Regions from separate parts of the Ferdinandcohnia sp. GQ5 genome, predicted to be linked through region 1. Evidence: riboswitches for the same ligand, from Rfam matches in the RefSeq annotation. Region 1 holds a riboswitch; the other holds the start of a gene.

Region 1 (3,213 bases):
GAAGTGGGGAATGGCAAACAGTTGAGGTCAAGATTACTCAGCATGACATCGCAAGTATGATCGGGTCATCAAGAGAAACCGTTAGTTTATTATTAGGAGAATTAGAAAGGGAACAAGTCATTACGAGGAAGCCATTAAAAATTAATACAGCTCTGGCTAAGAAAGTGTATGGGGTAGAGGAGGTGTAATCAATACTGCTTTCATATCATGTTTATAAAGGAAAAGGCTTGGAGCATACTATACAAAGCACAGTGATTTAAGTAGCGTTAAAAATGAAAAAGGGGTGGTGTAAGATGAAAAGGCAGCTTCCACCTGGGCAATTTGAAACAGAAAAATGGCCAATTCTGCACACAGGGGATGTTCCCGAGTTTAATGAAATCACATGGAATTTCAGACTTTTTGGAGAAGTGAAGCAAGAAAAGTCCTTATCCTATAAGGAATTCATGGAGCTTCCAAAAACCATATCAACCGTAAACATGCATTGTGTTACCACATGGTCTAAATTTGATACAACTTTTGAAGGCATTGCGCTTAGAGAGTTATTGAAATTAGTTGAAATGAATGAAGGCGTAAAATACATCAAAATTTACGGTTACTCCAATAGGGAGAGATTTGGTTATTCTGCAAACTTACCGCTAGAACCTTTATTAGGGGACGATTCTTTATTTGTATTCCGATGGAAGGATAAAAATCATGAATGGCAAGATATTGATCTAAAACATGGTTATCCACTACGGTTTATTCCACCAGAAGAATTTTATCTATGGAAAGGCACAAAGTGGGTTTCAGGGATAGAGTTTATGAAGGAAGACGAGGCTGGTTATTGGGAAGAGCGTGGCTATTCGATGACGGCCAATCCATTTAAAGAAGAGCGATACCGTTAACACAGTTAAGTACATAAACTTTTTTATACTTTGCTTCCCATAAAATAAAATAGACGTGTTTATCGACACGTCTATTTCCTATTAAATGATTGATTCTCAAAGGTTTTCTTCAACTGTATTGGTTAATTCTATTATACTTCATAAAAGGAACTGAAATGACCTTAACTCCTATTTACAAAACAATAGGGTTGTATTATAATTTCTCAGAATACAAAAAAATGAATATTTCGCAAATAGGTTTCTTACCATTCTTCTATGAGAGAATGTGAGACTAAGAGGGAAGTTGGTGTAAGTCCAACACGGTCCCGCCACTGTAAGCGAGGAGGAAGGTTATAAATATCCACTGTGTATGTAACATGGGAAGGAGTAACCGACCGTTGATTCGCAAGTCAGGAGACCTGCCTATTTTGTTTTTTAAGCTTCCTCGAGGAAAGGAACGTTTAAAGTGCAAATAAATGATCATATGTTACTATATTTGTTATATTAGGATTGCTTTATTGGAGTTCTAAGCAAATAACCTTTATTATGCCTTTACGAAACGCTCTTCCTGTGGAATGGCGTTTTTTTGTGTTCAAAATTTGAAGGGGGATAAAAAAATGAAGGAAATGTTGAAAAAATGGGGTCTGTTTAGTCTTATTTTTCTTTTTACCATGGGTATTGTTGCAGGTTGTGGTACACAAGAAAAAACGGCTCAAGATGAAAAGGCTCAAAAAACCGTTGAAAATGTTGAAGGGGAGAACGCTAATCAAGAGTTCCCTATCACGATTATAGACAGTGCTGATCGAGAAGTTACGATTGATGAAGAACCTGAATCAATTGTCTCCATACAGGCAAGTAATACAGAAATTGCATTTGCACTTGGCCTAGGAGAAAAAATCATTGGAGTTTCGGATTACGATAATTATCCATCAGAAGCACTTGAAATACAAAAAGTAGGTGCACAGGATATCAATGCAGAATTGGTTCTTTCACTTCTTCCAGACCTAGCTCTTGTTACTGATTATCATTACAATACACATCCTGAAATATTAAAGCAGTTTGAAGATGCAGGAATTGATGTGATTGTCGTTGGAAGTGCTTCTTCATTTGAAGATGCGTATGAACATATAGAAATGATTGGGAAAGCTACAGGAACTGCGACTGAGGCAAACGAAATTGTGACAAATATGAAGCAACGCTTTGATGAAATCAAGGAAAAAGCTTCAGCTATTACAGATAAAAAGAAAGTCTGGGTTGAGGTTTCGCCAGCACCAGATATTTTTACAACAGGAACCAATACGTTTATGCATGAAATGCTTGAGGCAATTCAAGCTATTAATGCAGCAGAGGAGCATGAAGGGTGGGTACAGTTAACAGAGGAGGAAATTGTCCAATTAAATCCTGATGTCATCATTACAACGTATGGCTACTACATAGATAATCCCACTGAAGAAGTATATGGGCGTGAAGGCTGGTCTGAAGTTCCTGCAGTTAAAAATAAACAGGTCTTTGATGTTGATAATGATACGGTTACGAGACCAGGTCCTCGGTTAATTGAAGGAGTCGAGACTCTTGCGAAGCTTATTTATCCAGAAGTTTTTAATAAATAAAATTACTTGGTTATATATTCTAAGTGGAGGGTTTGTACTTAGTACAGCCCTCCTAGGCGTATTCATTAGTAGTGTCCACGTGCCTGTTCCAACCATTTTACATATTGTGCTAGACAACACATTTGGTTGGGGCTGGCTTAATGAGGTTGCTAGAAATGAAGAAATGATCATTTGGAATATCCGATTACCTAGGGTATTGCTGGCATTTTTTGTTGGTGCGTCTCTTGGATTAGCGGGTGCAGCATTCCAAGGATTATTACGTAACCCATTAGCGGATCCATATACAATCGGGGTTTCATCTGGTGCATCTCTTGGTGCAGTAATTGTTTTATTTTTTCAGTTTACGATTTTGGGGTTAGGAAACTTTACTCTTCCTATTGTTGCAATCGTAGGTGGTTTTATTTCACTCCTTATTGTATTCGGACTTGTTCGATTGAGTAGTCGAAGCTTAGCGATTGAAACCATTATCTTGGCGGGGATAATTGTAAGTTCTTTTATTGGAGCAGTTGTTTCCCTCATTATTTCACTAAGCGACCAAGATTCAATGACTCAAATTATCTATTGGTTATATGGCAGTGTAGGACTAAGAGGCTGGAGTCATGTTCAGTTGATTCTTCCATTTATGTTGTGTGGTTCCTTTATTTTGTTCTACCATTACCGGGAGTTGAATGCGTTAGCTCTTGGGGAGGAGGCGGCAGATCATATTGGGGTTGATGTGAAGAAAGGAAAGTTGTATATCC
Region 2 (3,213 bases), on a different contig from region 1:
ATGGCACGATATTGGTAACAAACCCTCCTGCAGAACGCTTTTTGCAAGCTTGGTATTACCAACAAGGTATGTATCAGGACGTTGGTCAGGAGCTTCCACCAGAGGTCAAGGATTTATTTCAACGTTCCGTTACATTTGAAAAGGAGCAATTTATTGAAATTAGTCTTCAAGGTAGAACATGGGTTATTTTAATGAGTCCGCTTTACAATCAGACGTATATAAGGGGTGCCGTTGCAGTACTTCGCGATATGACGGAGGAAAGACGTTTGGACAAGCTACGTGAAGATTTTATTGCAAATGTTTCTCACGAACTGCGAACTCCGATCGCAATGCTCCAGGGCTATAGTGAAGCAATTATGGATGACATAGCGAGCTCCGAGGAGGAGCGAAAGGAAATTACCAAAGTCATCTATGATGAGTCATTAAGAATGGGTCGACTTGTCAACGAATTATTAGATTTAGCTAGAATGCAATCAGGGAATATTACCTTAAATAAAGAAAAAGTTGATTTCGATACCCTTATTAATCGTGTGATTCGGAAATTTCAAGGTTTAGCTAAGGATAATCAAATAACTCTAACTGCAAAAAAGGTAGACGAAATTGGTGAAATTTATATAGACTCTGATCGCATTGAGCAAGTTTTTACAAACTTAATTGATAATGCGATTAGACATACCGATGAAAATGGTCAGGTTGAAGTACATGTTACTGGTCAAGAAACCTCAATAAAAGTTGATATTAAAGATACAGGTTCTGGTATTCCAGAAGAAGATTTACCTTTTGTATTTGAACGTTTCTATAAAGCGGACAAGGCTAGAACAAGAGGGAAATCTGGTACTGGTTTAGGGCTTGCGATTGTAAAAAACATTGTTAGTGCACACAACGGGAATATATCAGTCCATAGTAAGCTTGGTGAAGGAACGACATTTACATTCGTAATCCCTCGAAAAAGTGAATAATTTGAAAGAACGTGGCGAAGATTCTTGTTCCATAAGAAACAATTTCCTTGTAAAATAAAAACTCTTCTTGTAATATAGGGATTGTTAAATAGAAAATTAAATATTTATTGAATCTTAGGTGTCAGAGAATGTAGATATTTCTTTATTCTCTCTAAGACTTAAAAGGGAATCTGGTGTAAATCCAGAACTGCCCCCGCAACTGTAAAAGTGGACGAAATGAGAAAAACCACTGTATGACTGGATGGCAAATGCTGTTCAACATATGGGAAGGACTCAAAGTAGGAAGAAGCTTAAGTCAGTAGACCTGCCTAATTCATTCCTTTTTTAATTCTCCGGGGTGCGGGAATTTGCGTTTAAACACCATGCTTTTTTGTTGTTTTTCTGTAATATCTTCAAAGCTCACCCCAAGGGTGAGCTTTTATTATTTTATTCCGCAGAAGCAAGACACTTCTGCGAAATAAAATAATGCCTCCGGCGGATAACACGATTTTTCAAAGGAAATTTTCGATCTGTAAGATCAAAGACTAAGAACGCCACATCCTGTGGCAACGTCTTTATGACCCACTTCCTGCGGGCCTTAAAATCGGGCGCAAATACGCCAAGGCTCATTTGATTCGATGTTAGGTGTATAACACACTTATTCATACACATATTTTAACAAAAGGGGAGCTAGAAACATGAAAAAACTATTAGTTTCTTTACTATCATTGGGAATTTTATTTGGATGCAGCAATGCCCCATCTACAAATGAATCTTCCAACAACAAAGCTGAAACTGTAGATAAAGAAGAAGCAGCAGAGATTGTTACAGTCGTTATATCCAAAAACAATGGTGAAGAAATCATTGTAGAAAAAGAAATTAAAATTGAATCAGGAAAAGAAGTTACAGTTATGGACATCATGGAAGCAAACTTTGACGTCGAAACACAATTCGATGGTGCTTTTGTTGCCAGCATTAATGGCGTTGCAGGAAGTGAAGAAGAAAAGACATCATGGTTTTATTCTGTTAATGGTGAAGAAGCTATGGTAGGAGCTAATGAATACAAATTAGAGCCTGAAGATAAGATCGAATTCGATCTCCATAAGTGGGAATAATGAATTTATCCGTAAAAAACTTAACGCTCTTATCGATGCTAATCGCATTGTCCGTTGTAGGTCGTATTACATTTACATTCCTTCCGAATGTTCAGCCTATGACAGCGATTATCGTGATAACTAGCTTATTTTTGGGTCCCATCTATGGTGTGATTGTTGCTGTTTTTGGTTCTATATTAACGAATCTTGTAATGGGAATGGGTTTATGGACTATTGGCCAAATCATAGCATGGGGGATAATTGGGTTAATCAGCGGTGCATTACGAAGGTATCGAGATCGAATTCCTGTCATATTATTAGCCATATATGCAGTATTCTGTGGTTTCTTATATGGCTTTGTCATCTCAATTCCTCTTTATTTATTCTCGGGTAAGTTCTTTGCCTATTACTTAGCTGGATTACCATTTGATATGAGTCATGCAATTGGAAACGGAGTATTTTTTCTCATACTATATCCAATCTTGAGATTACTATTTTTAAAAAATGTAACAATTGCAAAGTAAGGAAGAATATTACCAAAATATTCTTCCTTTTTTTATTAATTCATACTATATTGGGAGTGTAACTTTTTTTTAAAACATTCGACTAATGAAATGAACGGGAGGATTTGCAAATGGATTCCTTGTTTGAGGAACTATATGAAAAGTATCATCACGATGTCTTCTCCTTCTTATTTTATATGGTAAAAAATCGTGAACAAGCTGAAGATCTCGTTCAGGAAGTTTATATAAGAGTTTTAAAATCATATGATAGATTCGAAGGAAAAAGTAGTGAAAAAACATGGTTGTTTTCAATTGCAAGACATGTCGCGATTGATTCGTTCCGGAAACAAAAAGGGTGGAAACAGCGAATAATGGATTCCTTTGATTGGAGTCGTCAAGAGGTAAAAGATTTTGCACCACTTCCGGAAGAAATAGCATTGCAAAATGAACAGGTTCAAATGATGTACCGTTGCTTGGAAAACTGTACAACAGATCAGCGTATGGTACTGATATTACGATATATCCAATCACTTTCGATTGCAGAGACTGCTGAAGCTTTAGGGTGGACGGAGAGTAAAGTCAAGACAACTCAGCACAGAGGTCTAAAGGTATTAAAGAAGTATATGGAGGAATCAGGCGTAAAGGAGGGGATAGATGATGAAAAAATCAAAGTGGAGT

The links. A riboswitch is a leader RNA that binds a small molecule or an ion and turns the genes downstream of it on or off. The one in region 1 is predicted to bind cobalamin.
Region 2: linked by a shared signal. The riboswitch ahead of AC6CHV_RS11610 (DUF4430 domain-containing protein) and the one ahead of AC6CHV_RS02985 (ABC transporter substrate-binding protein) in region 1 are both predicted to bind cobalamin.

What each region holds. Positions count from the first base shown of each region.
Region 1 is NZ_JCAXEW010000002.1:200,823-204,035, reverse strand. It holds gene AC6CHV_RS02995 (Crp/Fnr family transcriptional regulator) at 1-188, shown strand, start outside; gene AC6CHV_RS02990 (molybdopterin-dependent oxidoreductase) at 294-884, shown strand; cobalamin riboswitch at 1,103-1,304, shown strand; gene AC6CHV_RS02985 (ABC transporter substrate-binding protein) at 1,481-2,473, shown strand; gene AC6CHV_RS02980 (FecCD family ABC transporter permease) at 2,436-3,213, shown strand, end outside.
Region 2 is NZ_JCAXEW010000008.1:82,778-85,990, reverse strand. It holds gene AC6CHV_RS11615 (ATP-binding protein) at 1-959, shown strand, start outside; cobalamin riboswitch at 1,061-1,285, shown strand; gene AC6CHV_RS11610 (DUF4430 domain-containing protein) at 1,637-2,053, shown strand; gene AC6CHV_RS11605 (ECF transporter S component) at 2,053-2,556, shown strand; gene sigX (RNA polymerase sigma factor SigX) at 2,667-3,213, shown strand, end outside; gene AC6CHV_RS11595 (RsiX family anti-sigma factor) at 3,190-3,213, shown strand, end outside.